Regions from separate parts of the Bacillus sp. 01N45 genome, predicted to be linked through region 3. Evidence: predicted binding sites of a transcription regulator. Region 3 holds the regulator's gene; each other region holds the start of a gene.

Region 1 (3,290 bases), on a different contig from region 3:
GTAATGGAACGGACAAACTTCCGTTACGTGACACCAGCAGACTTAGAACGTGGTTTACCGCAATTTGCTAGTATCGATGTTTCATTTATATCATTAAAGCTTATACTGCCGGTTTTAAAAACAATGCTTATGCCTAATGGGGATGTAGCAGCGTTAATTAAACCACAGTTTGAAGCTGGAAGAGAGCAAGTTGGGAAAAAAGGTATCGTTCGTGATCGAAAAGTACATGAGGCTGTCGTAGAAATGATTGTCGACTTTGCTATAAAAGAAGGATACGACGTAGAAGGTTTAACATTCTCACCAATTACCGGCGGGGATGGTAATATTGAATTTTTAATTCATCTGAAATGGCATGGTGAACGTGAGAATGGCGAAAATCATTCTCCAGTTTCTGTTGAGCAAGTAGTTACAGAGGCGCATGATATCCTAAAACAAAAAGGAAAAGGGGAATAACATATGTTGTTCCTCTTTTTGTTGTAATTGTATAATGATTGTAAAAACAATTGTGTACAAGCAACGAATAATAAGTTAACATAAATAAGTGAAGTATACCAATGTTTAAACTATGGTAAGAGATAGTGTGAGGTGCAAATGTATGAATAAAGGTCAGCGCCATATTAAAATCAGGGAAATTATTGCGAACAAAGAAATTGAAACACAAGATGAATTAGTTGATATTTTACGTAATGAGGGATTTAATGTAACGCAAGCAACAGTATCGCGCGATATTAAAGAACTGCACTTAGTGAAAGTGCCATTACATGATGGGCGCTATAAATATAGCTTGCCAGCAGATCAACGATTTAACCCGTTACAAAAATTAAAACGCAATCTAGTGGATTCATTTGTAAAATTAGACACGGCAGGACATATGCTTGTGCTAAAAACATTGCCTGGTAACGCTCATTCACTTGGAGCACTTATTGATCATTTAGAGTGGGATGAGATCATCGGAACCATCTGTGGTGATGATACTTGCTTAATTATTTGCCGTACACCTGAAGATACAGGTGTTGTCTCTGATCGTTTCTTAAATATGTTGTAAAAAAAAATCTTGTTTGCTTTCCTCTGTAAAGTGGAAAGTGAACAGGATTTTTTTATTGGTTAAAAATGTGAATTCTTAATTGTAATATAATATTTTCTTTGAATAAAATTAGAAAATAGGTGGATTGACCCGTAAAACGAATGTTTGGTACAATGGAGCGGTTAGAAAAGTAATTTATACATACAAACATATAGTTTGACTATTTGAATGAAGAACTGAGAAAAGCCCTTAATAGGGGATTAGTTTATAACGAGGTGAATGGGGCATTGTTATCGGAATTATCGATTAGAAACTTTGCTATTATTGAGGCATTAAATATTTCTTTTCAAAAAGGGTTAACGGTTTTAAGTGGTGAAACAGGGGCCGGAAAATCGATTATTATTGATGCGATTAGTTTACTTGTAGGTGGCCGTGGTTCAGCGGAATTTGTTCGATACGGAACAGAAAAAGCTGAGATAGAAGGGCTATTTTATGTAGAAGATGATAAGCATCCGTGTATTGAAAAGGCAGAAGAGTTGGATATAGAAATAGAAGACGGCATGATTATTTTGAAGCGTGATATCGCTGCAAACGGAAAAAGTGTATGTCGTGTAAATGGGAAACTGGTCACCCTTAGTATATTAAAGGAAATTGGAAAAACACTTGTTGATATTCATGGGCAGCACGAAACACAAGATTTAATGAATGAAGAGCGTCATATGTTTATGCTTGATCATTTTGATGGAGATCGCATTGTTAAACAATTGGGTATATATCAAAATGTATACGCTGACTATGAGAAATTAAAAAAACAGTTAAAATCGTTAAGTGAAAATGAACAACAAATGGCGCATCGCTTAGATTTAATTCAATTCCAGCATGAAGAAATCAGTAAGGCGGATTTAAAGATGGATGAAGAAATTGAATTAACTGAAGAACGATTGCAAATTTCTAATTTCGAAAAAATTTACAAAGCATTAGGCGATGCATATCGCTCATTAAGCGCTGACGGACAAGGGTTAGATAATGTACGAAGCGCAATGGGACAAATGGAGAGTATTACACATTTAGATGAAGTTTATCAAGAAAATCATGATTCAATTGCAAATAGCTACTACTTATTAGAAGAAGTTGCATATCAACTTAGAGAAAAGCTCGATATGATGGAATATGATCCGAAGCGTTTAGACGAAATTGAAACGCGTTTAAATGAAATTCGTATGCTAAAGAGAAAATATGGAAATACTGTAGAAGAGATTTTAGCGTATGCTGATAAAATTGAACAAGAAATTTTTACGATTGAAAATAAAGACGTTCATATTGAAACGACGAAGAAGCAATTAAAGGAATTAGAAAGTGTTATTCTGCAAGAAGCAACGTCGTTAAGTAATATGCGTCATGAGCTTGCAGAGCATCTTACAAATGCCATTCATCAGGAATTAAAAGAATTATATATGGAGAAAACAAAATTTGAAGTGAGAATCATGAAGAGAGAAGGAAATGCTGAAGAGCCTCTTGTTGAGGGTGCCCCGGTAAGACTTACGGCGGATGGCTACGATCATGTGGAATTTTATATTTCAACAAATCCAGGTGAGCCGCTAAAACCACTTTCAAAGGTCGCTTCTGGCGGAGAGTTATCTCGTATTATTTTAGCTTTAAAAAGCATTTTTTCTAAGCATCAAGGTGTTGCATCTGTTATTTTTGATGAAGTGGATACTGGTGTAAGTGGTCGGGTTGCACAGGCTATTGCGGAAAAAATTTATCGAGTATCAGTAAACTCGCAAGTACTTTGTATTACGCACTTACCTCAAGTAGCTTCAATGGCGGATTCACATTTATTTATTCGAAAACAAGTAGCGAATGATCGGACAATTACATCAGTTACCGTTTTAACTATGGAGGATAAAGTAACAGAAATAGCTCGAATGATTTCTGGTGTGGAAATTACAGATTTAACGACAGAACATGCGAAAGAATTACTTACGCAAGCGCATCATTTTAAACAGACAGCAGAGGCTATCCAGTAATGGATAGCTTTTTTTCTCAAATAATGATTTCTTAATTCTTCCGGTTATAAATAAAGCACTGCAAGGAGAGATTAAAAAGTGAAGCCAAGAGGCTGAATGTGGGGTAGGAGCGAGGAGAGTGAACAAATTGAGATTAGAAAGATTTCGCAAAATAATAGGTCTTTGTCTCCTTGTTTCTTTAGTTTTTATTGGGTGTTTTAAACCGCTTCGGACGTTTATTTCATCCCCGAAGCAACTTG
Region 2 (3,290 bases), on a different contig from region 3:
AGTGCTTCAGCCTCACGATTCGCTTCGTCTAGAATACGTTTCGCTTCGTTAGCTGCACCATTAATCTTCGCTTCAGCAATAGACTTTCGAACAAAAAAGCCAACAACTGCACCGACTGTTGCAAGCAAAATGGAGATGAGTATCCAAACTGTACTACTCATGATTTCACCTCCCCTTGCTATGAATGAAAAAAGACTGTCGGCATGTACATTGAATACCAACATACAGCAAAGACCGTCGTCCCGCTTTTTTAAGGGACTTTCTTCATTTCACAATTAAAATGTCATATTATTATTTCGGCAAGATTTAAGTCTTACTCCGAATATTACTTCTCTTCTTGAGAAGAGTGTTTCGTATATAAGAAAAAATATACATTCTCATTGTATCTATCGCAATTTTCATTGTCAAGCGTTGTCTACTTTTACTTTCTTTACCTTCAGCTCTAATTCATATATGAATTTAAAAAGAAGACAGCATATTATCCTGGAAAACCTTAGTGAATTCCAGTTTATGCATACAAAACATGCATATATCCCTCTTTATACATAGCCTTTTAGGCAGATTAAATATTTTATCTCCAACGATATACAACGCTTTCATAATAATTAAAAATAAAAGACACGGAACCGTGTCTTTTATTTTTTAATCTTGAAGATTTGAATCTTCCGTTTCTTCAGCGCCAGAGTCTTCACCAATTCCGTGATGGTCACGAACAAAGAAGGCAATTTCCTCTCTTAAATCCGTATTCTCTTTTAAGAATTGCTTCGAATTTTCACGACCTTGCCCTAAACGCTCTTCATTATAAGAGTACCAAGCACCACTCTTTTGAACGATATCAAGTTCAGAAGCCATATCTAAGATTTCACCTTCTCTTGAAATACCTTCTCCGTACATAATATCAACTTCAGCAACACGGAATGGTGGTGCCACTTTATTTTTAACTACTTTTACTTTTGTTTTATTACCAACGATGTCGTTACCTTGCTTTAATTGCTCCGCACGACGCACTTCAAGACGAACTGTTGAATAGAATTTCAACGCACGACCACCTGGAGTTGTTTCTGGGTTCCCGAACATAACCCCAACTTTTTCACGAATTTGGTTAATAAAGATTGCGATTGTTTTTGATTTATTGATTGCACCTGACAGCTTACGAAGTGCTTGAGACATTAAACGAGCTTGTAGACCTACGTGTGAGTCACCCATGTCTCCTTCAATCTCAGCTTTCGGTACAAGAGCTGCTACAGAGTCAATTACGATAATATCAACTGCGCCACTTCGTACAAGTGCTTCTGCGATTTCTAGTCCTTGCTCCCCTGTATCAGGTTGTGATAATAGTAATTCATCTATGTTAACGCCTAATTTTTGTGCATATACAGGATCCATTGCATGCTCCGCATCAATAAACGCTGCTTGTCCACCTTGACGCTGTACTTCCGCGATTGCGTGTAATGAAACTGTTGTTTTACCTGAACTTTCTGGTCCATAAATTTCGATAATACGGCCACGTGGGTATCCGCCTACCCCTAATGCCACATCAAGTGCTAAAGAACCACTTGAAATTGTAGAAATTCTACGCTCCGCTTGTTCTCCTAATTTCATAATTGAACCTTTACCGAATTGCTTCTCTATTTGTTTTAACGCCATATCTAACGCCGCTTGACGATCACTCATTCAAAATTCCTCCTTAACTCAATTGCTAATCTTATTATACCTATTTTCAATTCAATTTGCCAACAAAATCGAACATTTATTCGATTTTTTTATTTTCCATTAAATAAAAATGAGTTTAACCATAAAAAAAGCTAGAAGAAACTTATATCTCTTCTAGCTTTTTATATAAATGATAAAATCCATATTTCACCGAACGTTCCCTAATTTGTTGACGACTTCCACTTAAAATAAGAGGAAAGACTACAGTTGGTTCATCCTTAATCGCCAATCCAACGAATACTGTTCCCGGCTCTTTATGTTCTGAAGCATCCGGTCCTGCTACCCCAGTGAAACTAATTCCGATATCCGCTTTTAATAAGCCCTTAACATTTTCAGCAAGATAACGAGCACATTCTTTACTAACTGCACCATCAGTAGACAACACTTCCGCAGGTACATGTAAAACATGTTGCTTCACATCATTATGATAACATATGATACCGCCTTTAAATACTGAAGACACACCAGCACTTTCTGTTACTTGATTGCCAAAGAGACCACCGGTTAAACTTTCTGCACACGCTAAAGTTAATCCTTTTTTCTTCAATAACTCTATCGCCTTATCATGCAGAAACTCTTGATCATACCCGTAGAAAAATTTTCCTACTCTTTCTAAAATCAAATCTTCCATATGCTGAATGCGTTTCGCAGCTTCATCAGCATTTTGATGTTTGGCAGTTAAACGTAGTGTCACTTCTCCATCATTCGCAAGGGGGGCGATTGTCGGGTTCGTTTGTCCATCAATTAAATCTTGAACTTTCACTTCTAATTGAGATTCCCCAATCCCGAAAAAGCGAAGCACACGAGAATAAATGTTTTCTCCTGTTGTAAAGTTACGTAAAAAAGGCTCTACATAACTTATATACATCGGCTTCATCTCTTTCGGTGGTCCTGGTAATAAAATATAAACTTTCCTGTTCTTATTTAGCCCCATACCAGGTGCCATGCCGTGATCATTCGCAAATACAGTTGCTCCATTCAAAACGAGCGCTTGCTTTTTATTATTCTCTGTGAACTCGCGACCTGTACGCTTAAAGTACTCGCTTATCGATGCTAATGCCTTTTCATCATATACAAGCTCTTCACCCAACCTAGAAGATATCGTTTCTTTCGTCAAATCATCTTTTGTCGGGCCTAATCCACCTGTGAAAATAAGTATGTCAGCACGTTCTTCCGCAACTTCAATCGCCTGCTGTAATCGCTTGTTATTATCTCCAACTACAGTATGGTAGTACACATTAATTCCGATTGAAGCTAACTTTTCAGATAAAAACTGGGCATTTGTATTTGCAATTTGTCCAAGTAATAATTCAGTTCCAACCGCAATAATTTCAGCATTCATCCCAATTCCCCCATAAACTTCTATTTTGAGTTTACAAAAGCAGCTCTATTTTTCCAGAAATAATCCCACCCTGAAATAACAGTAAAGATTAATGCAATCCATATGAAAATATCAGCAACTGGGATATGGATTAAATTTAAAGGTACATCGTGTAATAAATACGCCGCAATTGCAATAATTTGTGTCCACGTCTTAATTTTCCCTAACTGATTTGCTGCCACTACTTCTCCTGTTC
Region 3 (3,290 bases):
AATATTATCAACTAACTGAGCAAGGGGAAACGCAACTGAATTTGTTAGTAACGGAGTGGCGTGATTTTGCAAAAGGCGTACAAGAAATTATTGAAGGGGTGGAATGGGATGAGTAAAGAACAGTTTCTTAAAGAATTATCAAGTCATCTTAGAAAGTTACCGGAAGAAGAGAGGAAAGATATTTTATTTGATTATGAAGAGCATTTTCAGTTTGGAATAGAAGAAGGAAAAACTGAATCGGAAATAATAAAGGGCCTTGGCTCTCCGAAAGTAATTGCAAAAGACTTACTTGCTTTGTATCGCTTTGACGAAATGAACAAGGACCCATCAACTACCAATATAACAAGGGCTGTTATGGCAGCGATTGGACTTAGTTTGTTTAATTTTATTATTGTGTTAGGCCCGTTAGTTGCAATTATTGCTTTTATATTTTCCTTCTGGCTCGGTGGAATTGCTAGTGTAGTGACACCATTTTTCGTTATTGGAAAAGTATTTATGGGTACTTTTATATGGTTGGATTTATTCGTTAGTATAACGTTTGTTGGAGTAGGTTTGTTGTTATGTATTATCGCTTATTATAGTACGAAGTGGTTTAAAAAGTTATGCGTACGTTATGTAATATGGAACTTCAAAATGATAAAAGGGGAGTAGATGATGAAGAAAATATTGTTAGTAGCTATCGCTTGTATCATTATTGGAGTAATAGGGATTTCACAAACATATGAAAAAGCAGTGCAAACTGCAGAAGAAGGAAATAAAGAAGACGTAATTAAAAACGAAACACTAAAAAATATAGAAGTTAAGTTAGATGCTGGGGATATTGTTGTCCAAAAATCTCCCGACTCTTCTTTTTATGTAAAGCAATCAGGAGATGTACGTAAACACGAGGTTCGTATTGCCGAAGATGGTGACACATTAAAAATTATTGGGGAAAGAGAAAAAGGTGCTTCATTTGATTTTTCTTTTTACGATTTTAGATTTCAAACGTCTACAATAACTCTCCTTGTGCCTGAACGTTCATACCAAGAGATAAAAATAAATTCATCAGCTGGACAAATAGAAATAAGTGATGTGAAAAGTGATTGTGTAAGTGTTGGGACACTCGCTGGAGAAGTAGATTTGAAAAATGTCACAGCAAAAAGTGTGGAAGGATCTTCAAAAGCTGGTGAGGTGAGCTTTAAGAAGGTAATAGGAAAAGTAACTGCGAAGTCGGCTAGCGGGGAAGTGCATATTATGGATCATGATCCTAAATATGATGTAGAGGCAAGTTCAACCGCTGGGGATGTAGATATTACTTTATTAGAAAAACCACAAGATGCAGTTATAACTGGGCAAAGTGCTGCTGGCGAAGTAATGATTTTTAATGAAGAAAATAAAAATATAACAATTGGCAATGGTAGTAAAAAGATTAGTGGTAAAACAGCTGCTGGCGATGTGACGATTGAAACTCGTTCATAAGAAATAAAATGTATGAAAATCTATCAAAATACAAAAAAAGAAGATAATTACCGTATATAAATAAGGTAATTATCTTCTTTTATTATTCTTAATGTAAATCACGATATACGCCAATTACTTTTCCAATAACTGACACTTGTTTTAAAATGATAGGTTCTAATGAAGAGTTTTCCGGTTGTAGACGGAAATGGTCTTTTTCTTTATAGAAACGTTTTACAGTTGCTTCGTTATCTTCTGTTAAAGCGACTACAATTTCACCGTTGTATGCAGACTGTTGTTGGCGAACAACAACTAAATCTCCATCGAAAATACCAGCTTCAATCATACTATCTCCGGAAATACGTAACATAAATACTTGGTCTGCTCCAGCAACAATGCTAGCTGGAAGTGGGAAATGATCTTCTACACTTTCAACTGCTGTAATAGGTAATCCAGCAGTAACTTTTCCGACAATTGGAACTTGAATAACAGATTGTGTCTCTGTATCCATTCGGTTGTCACCTAAAATTTCAATTGCTCGTGGTTTTGTTGGATCGCGTCGAATATATCCTTTTTCTTCTAGTCGTGATAAATGTCCGTGCACTGTAGAACTAGAAGCGAGGCCGACTGCTTGACCGATTTCACGTACGGAAGGTGGATATCCTTTTTCTTGTACTTTTAGCTTAATAAAGTCGAGAATGTCTTGCTGGCGTTTCGTTAACTTTTCCATGTTTTCTAACACCTCGTTTTCTTTCATTTTTCTTATTAATAAGTATAACATGCGAAAAAACATTCTACAAACATAAGTTCGAACGAAAGACGAATTTATGATACACTATAAGGAAAATATAGTGAGAAAGAAGGGTTCAATATGAATGCAATTATTTATGCACGTGTGAGCACAACAAAAGAAGAACAGGAAACATCATTATTGCGTCAAAAAGATGAATTATTGCATTTAGCTGAGCGCTATCAAATGAATGTTGTAAAGGTGATTGAGGAGCAGGCTAGTGGTTATACAATTGAACGTGATGGCATATTAGAAGTGCTAGATACAATTCGCGATGAACAAGTTGATGTACTTCTCATACAAGATGAAACGCGCCTTGGTAGAGGGAATGCAAAGATTGCATTAATGCACTGTTTACATAAAGAGGGAATAAAAGTATATACGCATACGCATAATGGAGAATTAGAACTCTCTGACTCTGATTCGATGGTACTAGATATAATTGGGATTGTTGAAGAGTATCAAAGAAAGATCCACAATTTAAAAATTAAACGTGGCATGCAAAGAGCGGTAGAGAAAGGATTTCGTCCAGAGAATAATTTGAAAAATCGTCATTTAAGTATAGGACGTGAGAAAAAAGAAGTGCCAATTGAGGAAATTGTACGTTTACGCCGGAATGAATTAACTTTTGAAGAAATTGCAGCAACACTTCGTGGTTTTGGTCATGATGTTTCAAAAGCAACTGTACATCGAAGATATGTAGAATATACAAAGCAATTGCTTGATAAAGAGGACTAACTATTGTATGATAATAATCAGTTTTGAGTAAAAGGGGGATTCGAGATGCAAAGTCACGAACTCATTGAACGCATTAACTTCTTAGCGAAAAAAGCAAAAGCTGAAGGTTTAACTGAAGAAGAACAACGTGAGCGCCAATCGCTACGTGAACAATATTTAAAAGGATTTCGTCAAAATATGTTAAACGAACTTAAAGGAATTAAAGTTGTTAACGAAGAAGGTACTGATGTTACACCGGCGAAATTAAAAGCTTTAAAAAAGCAAGATAATGCAAAATTAAACTAAAAGATGGGCGAAGCCCATCTTTTTTATTTATTATATCCGT

What was found. The regulator LexA, encoded in region 3, represses DNA repair genes until DNA is damaged. The targets are predictions, from matches to a motif close to CGAACATATGTTCG.
Region 1: a site for LexA is predicted at 1,179-1,192, ahead of recN (DNA repair protein RecN). Genes of this name have one in related genera too.
Region 2: a site for LexA is predicted at 1,744-1,757, ahead of recA (recombinase RecA). Genes of this name have one in related genera too.

The regions. Positions count from the first base shown of each region.
Region 1 is NZ_JBFTQW010000001.1:464,873-468,162, reverse strand. Features, by position in the region: gene AC1DMU_RS02400 (TlyA family RNA methyltransferase) at 1-453, shown strand, start outside; gene argR (arginine repressor ArgR) at 596-1,045, shown strand; gene recN (DNA repair protein RecN) at 1,312-3,051, shown strand; gene spoIVB (SpoIVB peptidase) at 3,170-3,290, shown strand, end outside.
Region 2 is NZ_JBFTQW010000001.1:78,124-81,413, forward strand. Features, by position in the region: gene rny (ribonuclease Y) at 1-161, opposite strand, end outside; gene recA (recombinase RecA) at 643-1,674, opposite strand; gene cinA (competence/damage-inducible protein CinA) at 1,817-3,055, opposite strand; gene pgsA (CDP-diacylglycerol--glycerol-3-phosphate 3-phosphatidyltransferase) at 3,076-3,290, opposite strand, start outside.
Region 3 is NZ_JBFTQW010000004.1:460,769-464,058, reverse strand. Features, by position in the region: gene AC1DMU_RS12835 (PadR family transcriptional regulator) at 1-116, shown strand, start outside; gene AC1DMU_RS12830 (DUF1700 domain-containing protein) at 109-651, shown strand; gene AC1DMU_RS12825 (DUF4097 family beta strand repeat-containing protein) at 652-1,458, shown strand; gene lexA (transcriptional repressor LexA) at 1,547-2,167, opposite strand; gene AC1DMU_RS12815 (YneB family resolvase-like protein) at 2,309-2,965, shown strand; gene AC1DMU_RS12810 (DUF896 domain-containing protein) at 3,011-3,250, shown strand; gene AC1DMU_RS12805 (bifunctional metallophosphatase/5'-nucleotidase) at 3,290-3,290, opposite strand, start outside.